One region of the Lysinibacillus sp. UBA5990 genome, then DNA from elsewhere that is predicted to be linked to it. Evidence: riboswitches for the same ligand, from Rfam matches in the RefSeq annotation. Region 1 holds a riboswitch; each other region holds the start of a gene.
The links. A riboswitch is a leader RNA that binds a small molecule or an ion and turns the genes downstream of it on or off. The one in region 1 is predicted to bind S-adenosylmethionine.

Region 1 (3,857 bases):
AGATTGGACTGTTGAACAGTTATCAGAGCTGGCAGATGTGCCAAGATGGAGTTACTCTCGTATTTTTAAAGATATTACGGGGCAGATTCCTCTTCATTATTTAAATAGTATACGTATTGAAAAAGCCAAACAGTTATTAATGACAACTAATGATCGTGTATTTGAAATTAGTCAGTCCATTGGCTTTAATAACGAATATTATTTCAATCGTCGTTTTAAAGAGCATGTAGGAATTTCCCCAGGACAATACCGACGAAGTAAGAGCAATAATGTACGTGTATTCGCACCGTTCTTAGAGGACTTCTTTGTAGCTTTAGGTATTACACCCATTGCTCAATTCAGTCATTCCAAGTGGGGAAAACAAGACTATTTAGGTTTGCAGGATGTGCCCGATATTGATGTACAGTACGGAGAAGTGGATCGCCTCTTTCACTATAAACCAACTTTAATTATGTTAGATGCTGGTATAGAGCGTTGGGAAACTTGCCTACATTTAAATAAGCTGGCCCCAATCTGTCACCTAAACCACCCTGGGGAGGATTGGCAATCGACCCTATTTAAAATTGCTGACTTAACAGGGAAAACCGCTATGATGCAAGATATTATCACGGAATATGAGGATAAGGTACAAAAGGCTCGACGAATTCTCGGTAAATCCGTTTACGGGCAAAGTGTGGCATTTCTTCGCATTTCAGCCATTGGCATTACGCTGTATGCCGGCCCTGAATGCGGTTATACAGGGCCAATCCTATACCGAGACTTAGGCTTAACGCCTCATCCATTAGTATGGAAAATACCGCTTAATCAGCGTAAAGCTCACCTGACATTAGATCAGCTGCTACAACTAGACGCTGATCATTTATTTATCACCTTTGACAAGCAGCACTCCTTTTATGAACATGAAGAGCGTACTATTTTAAAATCTTCTGTGTGGAAAAACCTAAGTGCAGTTAAGACTAGCTGTGTTTATGAGGTCGACTTTTTAACGTGGATGAATTATGGAATCCTATCACATAGCAAAAAAATAGATGATGTTTTAAATGTTCTTGGTTAAAGTACAAAAAGGAAGCACGCCATGGTTTCCTTTTTTGTTTAGCATGTCATTTAACATATTATATTTTACACCCTGTACAGGAATATTTTTATCCAAACACCTAAAAAGATCATGATACATAAGATAAGATATCAGCTTTTGGATAGGAGGAACTGAATTGTATTATAATCCTTATCCGTATTTTGTTCACCCCTACCATTACCCAATACCGTCGACAGCCCATCACCTTGCAGCTAGACCTTTTTCTCAACATTTAGCAATGCCGACCAGTAATAGTCCCTTTCCCCCTGTAAATACACAAAAACTAATATCTTCAGCTACGCGGATAAAGGCGATTATGCAGCAAGCGCAATTACTTACGGATAAAATTGATAGTTCTCAACAATTTGCGCATGATTTAAAAAATGCTGCACAACTTTCAAATAAAACAGAGGTCGAAAAATTGATTACATCCACAGGCATCACTACAAAATTCGAAACCAACTATACACCAGACAATTTTAGAATACAGCTCATGGATAGTGGTTGCTGTAGAGTAACGTTAATTTTGAATTGGTAAATAAAATTTTTAACCCTGTAATCCTATCAAAGTTGTAAACTATAAAAATATATGCTAAAGTAATCGTAATATTATTTCTGAAAATTCTTATATTCTATTTCTTATCAAGAGAGACGGAGGGATCGGCCCGATGAAGTCTCAGCAACCAGCTCAATCAGTATGGTGCTAATTCCTTCTGGCAAAATCTAAGCCTGAAAGATGAGAAGGCGAACTACCCATGTTTGATTCCGGGAGTCCTCTTCTATAGAGGACTCTTTTTTATTTACCATTACTTTTAGGAAGCAGGAAATTAAATGTCTAACGAACTTTTACAAGCATTGCACTTACTAAAATCAAAACAATGGGTCGATTTGACACATACCTTCGGCCCAAATTCACCTCATTTTTTCATGTTTGAAGATGCTAAATTTGAAACATTATTCTCTCATGATGATGGGTTTTTCGCACAGCAGTTTACTTTCCCCGGACAATATGGAACACACATTGACCCACCTATTCACTTTGTAAGAGATACTCGTTTTCTAGATGAACTAGAGCTTAAGGAGCTCGTTCTCCCGCTTATCGTTATTAATAAATCACAAGAGGCTACTAGTAATCATGACTTTACGCTCAGTGTACAAGATATTCTAGAATTCGAGGCACAATATGGACAAATAGAAGAAGGTACTTTTGTGGCAATGCGAACAGATTGGAGTAAGCGTTGGCCCGATAAAGAAGCCTTCAGTAATAAAGATGTGGATGGCCATAATCATATTCCGGGTTGGGGCTTGGAGACATTACAATTTTTATTTAAGGAACGTAAAGTAAGTGCAATCGGTCACGAAACTTTTGATACCGATTCTGCTACTGATTTTCGTCAAAGCGGCAAATTGGATGGAGAATATTTTGTCCTTGATCAAGACACTTATCAAATTGAGCTTATGACTAATTTGGACAAGCTTCCTCCAAAAGGGGCTATTATTTTTAATATTGTACCTAAGCCTGAAAAAGCATCTGGATTCCCCGTACGATCATTTGCCATTTTGCCATAACAAAAAGTCGGTATGAATCATACCGACTTTACTTTTGTACGTTTCTTTTTTTTAATAGATAATAAACCATTAACATGACAAGGACAAACAATAAGATGACATAAATACTGTAATGGGACAAATAGTAGCCAACAAAACGCCACTTCTCCCCCAATACTTTTCCTAATGTTATAAATGTGAAAGTCCATATAAATGCTCCTGTATAAGCAAAGAAAGCGAATTTCTTATATGGATAATTATTAATAGCCGCAATGTAGGCTGTCAGATGGCGTACACCTGGAATAAAATAGCCAACGATTAATAAAAAAGGGCCCACTTTCTTAAACATTTTTTAGTAAAATCAATTTTTTGCTCAGTTATATGAATCTTTGGCCCATATTTCTGCAAGAGCGGTAAACCAAATCGGCGGCCGATATAGTAGCTTAACGTAATACCTCCCATTGCGCCAATCAGAGCGCTTACTAACGCTTGGATATGTTCAAGACTTTCTCGATAAACACTATAACCTACATATGTTAAAAATACTTCATCAGGAAGTGGCAACCCAACAATGCCTCCAATTAGGATCACAATGATGCCAAAATACCCGTAATGTTCAATTAGAGATTGCACATGCTGTGCCATTATCCAACCACCTAACACATTGTTCTATACATTCATAACCATCATCCAAAGAGTTTCTCAAGCATCCACTTTACTACCTTATATATCGTTAAATAATGTGTAACTGACGTAAAGCAAAATCTATGCCACCTTCAATGGATTTCTTTGTAACAAAATCTGCAGCATTTTTTAGAGCTTGGCTACCATTTCCCATGGCAACTCCGAGGCCAACCTGCTCTAGCATATCTATATCATTCTCTCCATCTCCAAAAGCAATTGCATCCTTAGAATTAATCTCAAAATAATCTAGTACAGCCTTTACAGCTATCGATTTGGACACATCATGCTGTAAGACATTCACAATATAAGGATGCCATCGTTGCTGTAATATATTCGAAAATTGACAAGCTAATCTTTTTCCAGCCTGTTCATCCGCATAGAGACACATAAGAAAAACCTCTTCATCTATAATGCTGTCATTTCTAACGGGAAAATCACGTAAAGACAATGTCTCTTGCATCGCACTTAAGGCTAACGGATTTTGTATAGCATTCATCGTAAGTTGTTCGGTAAAAAAAGTTAAGGAATGCTGTTGTTGCTGTGCAAAAGC
Region 2 (3,857 bases), on a different contig from region 1:
ACGCATATATATACTTTACACAAGAAAAATCTTTCTAGGAAGGACATTTGTTTTCCCTAGACGTGCAAAAGAAATCGGTTTCATTCCTTTTACTATACGTTTTTTTAGTTTATCCATAAGATTTGAACAAATATTGACTCTTTACTCTCAAACTTTGATGTCTTTCTTCTATTATATATGTATGTTCAGACACCCATAAACCAGCTAAATAAATAAACTACTATAAAAAAGGCTCATTCCCTGTAGCAGCAGAGAATGAGCCTAAATATATGAGGGATTATTTAGCTCGCTTTTGAAAGCAATTGAAAACGATATTGTGTTAAAGCTTGTTGAACAATACTAATTTCTTCTTCTGTAAAATTTGGTATTGCATACGTACGTTCTACTAATTGAAATGTACCATATTTCAAATAAAATTCTGTTGCTGGAAGCTGTATGTGGCTCACACCATACTTCTCATATGTCTCATAAACTTCCTTAACCATATAGCCATTATCATTTGCGCAAACCTGTTCCTGATACGCTGAATGACCGAAAATTTGCTGCCATTTATGTTCCACTAATGTAAGGATGTGTTGAATGGATTGATTGTTAACAAATACACGACCTTCATTTAGTTCATAAATTAGATAAGATGCAATGTTTTGCGCACTATAGAGATTACCCATTTTAAACACTCCTTTATCATTAGTTTTTTGAAGAGTAGCCACTGGCTATGTAACTACTCTCCTATCTATTCAAAAGTGGGGGAGCACTTATGAAAACATTTACCTTTTCAACAAGGTTTTTCCGTACACTTAACTTAATTCCAAGTATATAACAAGGTTTTATTAAAGTCAATAATACATATGAAATTACTCGGTATTATTTTTTAAAAGGTTCTGATAATTACCGGATGAGACAGTTGGTTAATGTAGCAACGTTTGACGTATACCAAATGAGGCTATTCGAATGAGAAAATACGTAAACGCTACAACATTCGCCTGTCATTCTATTAAGCTTCTACTGTTTGTTCTGTTGTTGCTGTTGCCTGAGTAATAGCCTGCTCTAAATCTGCAATGATGTCCTCCACTGCCTCTAAACCGATTGATAAGCGAATGAGCGATTCGGTTACGCCAGCTTGTATTAGTTCATCTGCGGATAATTGTTGGTGTGTAGTAGATGCTGGATGGATAATTAGCGACTTAGCATCCCCTACATTTGCCACATGTGAAAACAGCTTTACATGATCAATAAGCTTTCGACCTGCTTCACGTCCACCTTTAATGCCAAATGTAAGCACTGAACCGAAGCCATTTTTTAAATACTTTTTCGCCAACTCATGTGTTGGAAAATCTTCTAGGCCATTATAATTTACATATTCCACAGATGGGTGGTTACGTAAATATTCAGCCACAGCTAAAGCATTTTCATTGTGTTTAGGGATACGCAAATGAAGCGTCTCTAAACCTTGTAATAGATTGAAAGCTGCATCTGCACTTAATGTTGGTCCAAAATCACGTAACAACTGTACACGCAGCTTTGTAGCAAAAGCTGCAGAAGCTGTATCGATTCCATAGCGTAAACCATGGTAAGAAGCATCCGGCTCTGTAAAGCCTGGGAATCGCCCACTAGTCCAATCAAACTTACCAGCGTCTACAACAACACCACCTAAAGTTGTCCCATGACCACCTATCCATTTCGTTGCTGAATGAACTACCACATCCGCACCGTAGTCAATTGGTGTAGAACCATAAGGAGAAGCAAATGTACTATCGATAATTAATGGTAAGCTGTTGTCATGTGCAATCTTAGCTACAGCTTCAATATCTAAAACCTTTAAGCTAGGATTACCGTAAACTTCAGCGAAGACAGCTTTTGTTTTATCGGTAATGGCAGCCTTAAAATTCTCTGGGTTTGTTTCATCTACAAAAATCGTTTTAATACCATAGTTTGGTAATGTATTAGCGAATAAATTATACGTACCACCATATAAAGAACTAGCAGCTACAATTTCATCTCCTGCTCCAGCTAGATTTAAAATAGAAAATGCAATAGCTGCTGCACCAGATGAAAGTGCTACTGCTGCTGTTCCACCTTCTAATAAAGCCACACGCTTTTCAAAAACATCCACTGTCGGATTCGTAATTCGCGTGTAAATGTTCCCCGCCTCCTCTAAAGCAAAAAGACGTTGCGCATGAGCAGTGTCTTTAAAAACGAAAGCAGTTGAACGGTAGACAGGAACTGTTCTAGAACCCGTCACAGGGTCTGGCTCTTGACCACCATGTAACAGTAATGTTTCTGGTTTAAAATTTGTCATTGTGTACCTCCATTTGGTTATTTTTTTACGATGGTACCGGAGATGAGGAGGATTTTTCTGTAGAAAACAAAAACCCTCTTCAGCTAAGAAGAGGGTTGCGGTTGCAAGTTTTCCTCCCCTTATCTGCCAGATCCAAGTAAGAATCTGTAGGAATTAGCACCTTAGTAAGTTCATCACCTACTGGTTGCCGGGCATCATAGGGCCTATCCCTCCGCCGCTCTTGATAAGAGTATGAGATTCAATTTCCATCGTTGTTACAAAGTATAAGCATAGAGTTTTTTTCTGTCAACATCTAAATTTTATTTTTTCCGAAACTTCTGTCTGCTCTTTTACGTAGTAAGAACGCATACACTATTTTAGAAAAAAATTTGAAAGGAGTATTTTTATGGTAAAAGCCGTGATCTGTTTTCTAGTTGTCGGCTATTTGATTGGCTGTATTCACGGTTCTAAGGTGGCACAATTTTTATCCGGGGTTGATTTAAAAAAAGCTGGTCATGGCAATGCTGGTGCCTCTAATGCTACGCTTTCACTCGGCTGGAAATATGGCGTTTTAGTAGCTCTTATCGATATTGGCAAAGGCGTCGCAGCCATCGTCGGTGCACATTTTTATTTAGCAGATGCAACACATTTAACAGCAGAACAAACATGGCTCCTCACCTACTTGTTAGCTGCAGGGGTTATTTTGGGGCATAATTTCCCTTTTTATATGGGCTTCAATGGTGGAAAAGGGACTGCCTCTATCATTGGAATTTTACTTGCGGTTGATTGGAAGATTGGTTTATTTGCACTTATTCTTTTTGTTATTTTATCTTTTGCAACGAACTATTTAATTGTTGGGGTATTAGAATTTTACCTCGTTTTTTGTACAGCTACTTATTTATGGATTCCTGGGCTAGGTCCGATTATTATTGCCATTCTACTTTTTGGTATTGCTATTATTTTGCACATTGAAAATATTCAACGTTTAATCAATGGAACCGAGCCTAAAGTTACTGCTGCCTTCAAGAAAAAGAAATAATATTTTTTAGGAGGTATTTGTATTTTTTATGACCACAAATTATCTCTTTAATTACTATTAAAGCTGTAAAACAGACATATTTCGCTTCCTTTCATTCTATACAATAAACGGATGAATTCTTATCTTAAGAAAACATTATATTGACCGATGTTATGGATAATAACTGTCATTTTTATGTAGACGTAGAAGGGATGAGAAAATATGTCTTCACCTAAACAAGCAACAATGAAGCGTAATTTAAAGCCTTTATGGATTGGGTTGGCTTTTGCTTTATTAATTATCATTATTTTTTTACCTAATAACGGTGAGCTACCTGTAGCTGGGCAGCGCGCTTTAGCCATTTTAGCTTTCGCGGTTATCCTGTGGGTAACAGAAGCCGTTTCATATCCTGTTAGCTCTGCAATGATTATTGCACTCGTCACTGTTTTACTAGGACTTGCACCATCCATGGATGACCCAACAACACAACTAGGTACCGCTAGCGCCTTAAAACTATCATTAAGTGGTTTTAGTAATTCTGCCGTGGCCCTAGTAGCAGCG
Region 3 (3,857 bases), on a different contig from region 1:
AATTTCTTCCGCTTTTGCACCTAGATTATATTCATTTAATACAAGAGGTGTTCCACCAAATGTATTTGTACAAATAATATCTGCCCCTGCCTCTAAATACTTATGATGAATTTTCTCAATGACATCAGGTCTAGTAAGCACTAGATTTTCATTACAACCATCTAGGTCCTCCCCTCCAAAATCATCTGCTGATAAATTTTCATTTTGCAGCATTGTTCCCATTGCGCCATCAAGAATTAGTATTCGTTTATCAAGTTGTTCTTCAATTAAGTGCTTAGCCATTTATACTTACCCCTTTTTTCTGTTCATCCAATTGCTCTATATATTTCATTAATTCTAATGTCACATCGTAGCGTAAAAATGGTGTAATAAGGTAAATGCCGTTGAAATATTGCGCAGCCACTTCTACTAATTCCTTGGCAATTGCAATGCCCTCAAGTGTGGCGCGTTCCTTATCTTCACCACATGCTTTCATCCTTGATAAAGCGTCTTCAGATAATTTTATGCCTGGCACCTCATGATGTAAAAACTCTGCACTTTTATAACTCGTAACGGGCATAATACCAAGATAAATCGGTGCTTGTAAATGCTTCGTTGCTTCATATATTTCTATAATTTTTTCCTTTGTATAAACAGGCTGTGAAATGAAATAGTCTGCCCCATGCTCAATCTTTTTTTCTAAGCGTGCCACAGCACGATCTAAAACACGAACATTTGGGTTAAATGCAGCAGCCACAGAGAAATTTGCCTTTTTCCGTAGTGGTTTCCCTGAGAAAGAGATCCCTTCATTTAATTGCTTAATTAGTTGGATAAGCTCCATAGAGGAGACATCGTATACGCTAGTGGCACCAGGAAAATCTCCAACTTTCGTTGGGTCACCCGTAACAGCTAGCACATCATGAATTCCTAAGGCATTTAACCCCATTAAATGCGATTGCAGACCAATTAAATTACGATCTCGACAGGTAATATGTGTCAAGGGGCGTACGCCATTATTACTCTTCAATAAGGCCCCCATTGCAATATTGCTAATACGTGGAGATGCCAATGAATTGTCTGCCATCATAACTACATCGGCACCTGCCTCATATAGTTGTTTGGCCCCTTCAAGAAATCCTTCTATTTCTAAGTGTCTAGGTGTATCCAACTCTACGATGACCGAGCGTTCACGCTTTACTTTTTCATGAAGTGGTTCAAATTTAGCTGGCTCGGCATCACGAACAATCTCAATCTTTGCAGGCTTCGCATGCTTTTCACTAACTGGTGATAGCTCTTCTAAATACTTCTTTGCAGCTGCAATATGCTTTGGTGTCGTACCACAACAACCCCCAATTAGGCGAACACCCTGATCACGCAGTTCAACAGCAGCGCGACCAAAATAATCAGCCTCCGACTCATAAACAACACGCCCGTCCTCTAAATCTAATAGCGAAGCATTTGGATAGGCTGACATAAATGCCTTTTCCGGAAGTTCTACACCCTCAAACGCTTGAATCGTATGATATGGACCTAGACGGCAATTGACACCAACAATATCTGCACCAAGAATCTCTAACTCATGTAGCGCATGATTTAAAGACATACCATTTTGTAGAACACCAGGCTCATGCATAGATACTTGAGCAATTATCGGTATATTAGTTTTGGTGCGTAGCATTTTTAAAGTCGCTGTTAATTCTTCAAAATCATAATAAGTTTCGAGTAAAAGGCCATCAGGATTTCCTGCAAGTAACACACTCGCCTGTTCTTCAACGGTCGCTAATATGTCATCTAAAGTTGCATCGCTTTTACGAATGCCACGAATTCCACCAATTGTTCCTAAAACAAATTGACTGCCATCTGCTGCAGCTCGCTTGGCAATAGTAATAGCTGCTTCATTAAATTGTTGGACACTTGATTCTAATCCATAGCGAGCTAATTTAATGGCATTGGCACCGTACGTATTCGTTTGAATAATATCAGCACCAGCTGCGATATATTCTCTATGAATCTTTTCAATTAATTCAGGTCTCTGAACATTCATTTCCTCATGACAATACTCCAATCCATAGCCATACAACACTGTGCCTATTGCACCGTCTGCCGTCAATACATGTGTTTTTAATCTTTCAAGCAATCCCATAAAACTAGCCTCTCTTCCTCTATTTCTGTATAATAAAAAGCCTTCTTTTATATAAAAAGAAGGCTTTAACGACTCATCATTATTGTTCCTTCTCATCTTCGACTCAACGGTCTTCTGGATTTAGCACCTGACAAAAAGTTGGTTGCTGAAGCTTCAATGGGCCAGTCCCTCTGCTTCTCTTGATAAGAATTATTAAGTATGAATTTTTTAAATAATTAAAAGAATCATATCGTTTACAGACGAATGAGTCAAGACTATTTCACATAACAAAGAAATTTTTCGTTTAAAAACTTAGAAGTTGGATAGTTCTTCCGCAAGCTCTTCACCAATTTTTTTCCCATTTTGAATGCAAGCGCCGATACCTACTCCAAAATAAGAGCAACCCGCTATCGATAAATTCGGATAGTTTTCATTCAGCTCTAATAGTAAGCCTTGCAGCGCTTCCCGGTGAGCTAAGTCATATTTAGGCATTTGATCAATCCACTTTGTGACATTCACAACGGTTGGCTTTTCATCAATTCCTAGGCTTTTGCGAACATCTTCTAATGCGACGGCTGCCAATTCGTCGTCATTCATTTTACGTAACTGCTCATACGCCGGATTAATACTCTTATAGAATAGGCGAACAAGTAGCTGATTGTTTTTCGATGTATGCTTCCACTTGCGACTCGTCCAAGTTGCTGCATTACAAGTGACATCAGAATTATGCGATACAATATAGCCTGTTCCATCCGCAGGTAAGTTTGCATCAGGCACATCAAAGCCTAGATAAATAGTAATGGCTGATGCTGTAGTAAACTGATCAAAATAATGTGTTAAGGAGTCATCCTGCAATATACTTTGAACCGCTTCATTCGGTAGCGCTAGAACAACATAATCTGCCTCAATGTTTTGTCCATTTGCTAGGGAAAGCAAATATTGGTTCCCCATTTTTTGGACATGATTTGTGGCTACCCCTTTAATGATATCTACCTCTGTTAATGTCTGTTCTAATCGCTCAATTAAAGAGGATAATCCATTTTGAAATGAAATAAATTTTTTATTAGCAGCTTTAACAAATTGCTCACGATTCGCATCAAAACCTTTTATGATACTTCCATAGTCATTTTTATAGTCAATTAAATACGGTAAAGTGGAGGCAATAGAAAGTTGATGTAAATCACCAGAATAGACACCTGCTAGAACAGGTGCAATTTGATTTTCTACTAGCTCTTCGCCAAGATAATAAGTTAAAAATTCCCCTATCGAGCTTTCTTTTGTAAAACCTGCATTGGGTAACGTTAAATCTTTTAAAGCTTCTTGTTTGGCCTGATCAGAGATAAGTGTGCTTTCCTCAAGAGATGCCACACTCATAGGTATACCGAAAGTAGAATCCGCTGGAATGGCGTGCAACTCGTTATTTGTATAAATATAGGATATACCTGTTTCGTTGTAAACGAGATGATCTTCAAAGTCTAGCTCTTGCACTAGCTCCATTACACCTTTATGGCGAGCTACAATAGAGTCAGCACCAGTTTCCATAATAAAACCTTGTTCATAGGCTGAGCATAATTTGCCACCTAAATATGTATTTTTTTCTACGAGCACTAGCTGAACATCTAAATTTTTTTCCTTCACTTGACGCTGTAGATAATGCATTGTGCATAACCCAGTAATACCGCCACCTAATACAACAACTGTTTTCATAGTAAACCGCCCCTATTTTTAGTTCTGTCTACAGTATAAACTTATTTTC
Region 4 (3,857 bases), on a different contig from region 1:
GCTAGAAGCGACCGATGACGAGGAGTTTTTATTAGCACGTGCACGACTGCGAATGGAAACAGCTCATGCTCAATTGATGGTGGCAAATAGCTCTCAATCTTTATATGGCGGGGACGAGCCCCATTGGATTGTACCTGCTGATGGACAGCCTATGAAAGTAATGGGCAAGCAAAAAACAGCCGAAGCTTTAATGATGTATTTACAACATCAATAAATATGAACTGTGTAGAGAAATAGTTCTACACAGTTTTTTCTTGTCTAAAAGTTAAGTATCATTTAATATTTACTTAACGGTCGGTAAAAAAGGAGGGTTATGATGGGGAATAAAGAACAAACTTTTCAAAAGATCATAGAAGTTGCTTATGTGATGTTTGCAGAAAAAGGGTTTGAAAAAACTAGCTTAGCCATGATAGCTGCAGAGGTTGGTATATCAAAACCAGCCATTTATTATTATTTTCAATCAAAGGATCAATTAATCGCCTACTTATTTGATGAACTGTATAAAGTAATTGAACAGGATGTCGCTGTGGATTATAAAGAGCTTTCTCCTGTTAATTTCAAGGAGGAATTACTCGAGCTGGGCTATAAGTCTATTGAGGCGCAGGGCAAGGATCCTTATTTTAATAAAATATTTAACCAATATGTACTTTTAGCAGCTCGCGATGAAAGCTATAAGAAACAATTAGTAGAGCTAGAAACAAGCTTTTTAACAAGCTTTGTTGAAGTCCTACAATGGGGCGTGCGGCTAGGAGTTCTAGAGGATACTCCCAATATAGAAGCAAAGGCACAGATGCTAGCCTTGGTCTATGATAATATCGGTAATTTCATGTTAACAGGTAACCAATTGAACTATAGAGCTATTTGGAAGGAGGCTGTACATAGCGTTATCCAAGGGGGCAAAGATGACAAAAAGAAATGATGATCGGCGCATTGAAGGTCTTGATTTTGCAAGAGCTCTCGCTATGCTTGGTATGTTTATTGTCAATTTTGGTGTCGTAACGGGTTCTACAACGAATGGTTCAACATGGTTGATTGCTTTACAAAATATGTTTGAGGGGCGTGCCTCGGCCGTATTTGTCATGCTAGCAGGAATAGGGACAGCTTTAATGACTCGTCACGCTAGAGAGACTAAGGACCCAATGCTTCTTCGCGAGAATCGACTTACTTTGTGGAAGAGGTCATTTTTGTTATTCGTGATAGGGATAGTACTATATGCGGTCGGTTGGACAGGAGATATATTACATTATTATGGCGTGTATATGTTTGTTGCCGCATGTTTGATTGCCCAATCTAAGAAATGGATGATGTTCATAATCGGTGTCATCCTCATCCTTTCACAATGGCTTCAAATTCAATTTAATTACCTTGCTGGTTGGCATCCAACATATATATTACTAGAGTATCTGGATTTTTGGACACCAGCAGGATTTATAAGAAATTTGATGTTTAATGGCTATCACCCACTATTCCCCTGGGTTTGTTTCTTTCTGATGGGCATGTTAATCGGCACATTTGATTTAACAAATCGTACATTAAGAAAAATCCTATTTGTGACTGGTTTATTGCTAGTCATAATGACGGAGACTTTTTCAACGATATTTATTAAGATGACAACGATCCATTTATTAGATGTAGAGAGTGCATTGTATTTATTTGATACGGGACCGATTCCCCCGAATATGATGTATGTTCTATCTAATTCGGCTTCAGCTATTGTCCTTATCGTAGGCTCCATCTATCTTGTTGAGACATCTAAAAATAAAGTGATTGAAGCTTTGATCTTAACGGGACAAATGTCTTTAACGCATTATGTTGGCCATGTTTTTATTGGGATTGGAATATTAATTGTTTGCCAAAAGTTGGAGAATCAAACGCTTGCTTTTTCCATGCTATACGCCTGCTGTTACTTTTTAGGATGTGTGTTTGTTTCTGTATGGTGGAGAGCTAAACATCGTCGAGGTCCTCTTGAATTCATGATGAGGAAATGGAGTTCGTAATAAATTAATGGATAGCCATCTATTTCTCACTGATTAGGCATAAAATACTTTAGATATAGATAGTTTTCTAATCAAAAATAATCATTACAAAGTATTCAGCTAGGTTTTCTAATATTTTATATTGACAATCGTATAACAGAATTATAGAATTATTTTCAAGAAACGCAGTACTCTTATCAAGATAGGTGGAGGGACTTGGCCCAATGAAGCCACGGCAACCGAAAAATAGGTGCCAATTCCAACAGATGTATCTGAGAGATAGGAGGGGCTATCAATCAGCTTGATGCATTGGCCTCTTTTGTACAACAAGGATGATAAAGAAGGGGTGTATCGTATGGCTCAGTCGGCAAAGGTAGAAGATAAGAAATTAGAGGCTATTGCAAAGGCCATTCAAAATCTTGAATTTGGTGAAGTGCATATTACGATTCAGGATGGTGTAATTGTTCAAATTAATAGGCTTGAAAAGCAGAGATTTCCTCAGAAGAAATAAATGATCATTTCAGTTGAACGATGTGAAAAGGCCACCAATAAGCATGATTTCCGTTGCTTACAAGTGGCCCTTTTTTTATGGCATTAGCTATAAAAGCTTTTTGGAATCTGACCGATATGACGGCGATGATAGAGAAGCGGTTCCTTTTGAGTATTAGTAATATCTAGCACTTGCCCAATAAAAATAGTGTGATCACCTGCATCTATTTGCTGAAATGATTTACATTGTAAAATAGCTGCTGTATCATGTAAAATCGGTAGCCCTAAAGAAGAAGTAGACCATTTTGCTTGAGCAAAGCGATCCGGGACTTTACTTGCAAATAATGTACATAAATGCTCTTGATCACTCGCTAACATATTAACAGCGAATTTTTCCGCACTCATAAAGTAAGGATAGAGCTGAGATTTTTTATCGAGTGACCATAAAATAAGTAGTGGGTCAATGGAAACAGATGCAAAAGAATTGACTGTTAAGCCAATAGGATTCGTTTCATGACATGCTGTAACAACCGTTACACCTGTAGGATAGTTACCTAATGCCAATTTAAAAGCAGCTACATGATCTGTCATTCAAATCACCTCTTTATAGTTAGTAATAAATTAGTTAACGGAGTTAGTAGGTAAATTGCACTTTTTTTCATACCATATAGTAACTCCTTTTCTTAAGTAAATATTAAATCAATTACACATCCAGGTAAAGCTAATGGGGGAAAGAAAGGGGAATTGCCATGACTTTATATTTTGATCATCTGGTACATCAAGTAGAATTACCGGAAAATATAAAGGTTTTCTTCAATAAACGAAATGTCCATACAGTGAACGGTGGTCAACACACGATGTGGGGGACTTACAATACGCTAAGCTATTTTGGCTTAAGCTATATTGAACAAATCGCTATTTATGATCGTGATTTATTTGAGCAAGCGGCCCTGTACCCATATTCCCTACATTATACGTTTAAACGTGATCATGAGCGCCAAGGATTTTCACGAATTGCCTTGCGCACTAAAAATATTGAAGACGAGGGTCAACGATTGCGTGCATTGGGCTATGAAGTATATGGTCCGGATGCTTGTAGCCGCACAAGACCAGACGGCACGATAATTGAATGGAAGCTATTGCATTTTGGCATGTCTGGCCTTTCAGTGGATTTTCCATTCTTAATTGAATGGGCAGATGACGATGAGGAACGTTTGGCTCAATTAAAGGCTAGTGGCGCGATCGATGAAAAACAAGCCATTACAATGGAATCCATCCAGTTTTTTGTCAAGGATGTGGAGGAAACGGTGCAGCTTTGGCAGAAGGTATTACAATTACCCGATTTTGAGCAGCATGAGCAGTTTATATCTCTACAGCTACCGAATATGCGCT

Region 2: it holds a riboswitch for S-adenosylmethionine, as region 1 does, so the genes downstream of both, B3D94_RS07245 (O-acetylhomoserine aminocarboxypropyltransferase/cysteine synthase family protein) here and B3D94_RS01855 (cyclase family protein) in region 1, are expected to answer to the same signal.
Region 3: it holds a riboswitch for S-adenosylmethionine, as region 1 does, so the genes downstream of both, B3D94_RS12150 (bifunctional homocysteine S-methyltransferase/methylenetetrahydrofolate reductase) here and B3D94_RS01855 (cyclase family protein) in region 1, are expected to answer to the same signal.
Region 4: it holds a riboswitch for S-adenosylmethionine, as region 1 does, so the genes downstream of both, B3D94_RS16095 (YezD family protein) here and B3D94_RS01855 (cyclase family protein) in region 1, are expected to answer to the same signal.

Annotation. Positions count from the first base shown of each region.
Region 1 is NZ_DJAY01000003.1:84,859-88,715, reverse strand. Features, by position in the region: gene B3D94_RS01865 (helix-turn-helix domain-containing protein) at 1-1,054, shown strand, start outside; gene B3D94_RS01860 (hypothetical protein) at 1,212-1,613, shown strand; SAM riboswitch class I at 1,712-1,818, shown strand; gene B3D94_RS01855 (cyclase family protein) at 1,907-2,644, shown strand; partial or broken gene B3D94_RS01850 (DedA family protein) at 2,673-3,268, opposite strand; gene B3D94_RS01845 (Cof-type HAD-IIB family hydrolase) at 3,357-3,857, opposite strand, start outside.
Region 2 is NZ_DJAY01000010.1:111,201-115,057, reverse strand. Features, by position in the region: gene B3D94_RS07250 (hypothetical protein) at 282-668, opposite strand; gene B3D94_RS07245 (O-acetylhomoserine aminocarboxypropyltransferase/cysteine synthase family protein) at 995-2,299, opposite strand; SAM riboswitch class I at 2,416-2,529, opposite strand; gene B3D94_RS07240 (glycerol-3-phosphate acyltransferase) at 2,685-3,317, shown strand; gene B3D94_RS07235 (DASS family sodium-coupled anion symporter) at 3,519-3,857, shown strand, end outside.
Region 3 is NZ_DJAY01000014.1:31,264-35,120, forward strand. Features, by position in the region: gene metH (methionine synthase) at 1-282, opposite strand, end outside; gene B3D94_RS12150 (bifunctional homocysteine S-methyltransferase/methylenetetrahydrofolate reductase) at 275-2,122, opposite strand; SAM riboswitch class I at 2,212-2,311, opposite strand; gene B3D94_RS12155 (protoporphyrinogen oxidase) at 2,414-3,808, opposite strand.
Region 4 is NZ_DJAY01000015.1:742,095-745,951, forward strand. Features, by position in the region: gene B3D94_RS16080 (phosphopantothenoylcysteine decarboxylase) at 1-214, shown strand, start outside; gene B3D94_RS16085 (TetR/AcrR family transcriptional regulator) at 314-919, shown strand; gene B3D94_RS16090 (DUF418 domain-containing protein) at 903-1,997, shown strand; SAM riboswitch class I at 2,168-2,262, shown strand; gene B3D94_RS16095 (YezD family protein) at 2,332-2,487, shown strand; gene B3D94_RS16100 (flavin reductase family protein) at 2,571-3,056, opposite strand; gene B3D94_RS16105 (VOC family protein) at 3,215-3,857, shown strand, end outside.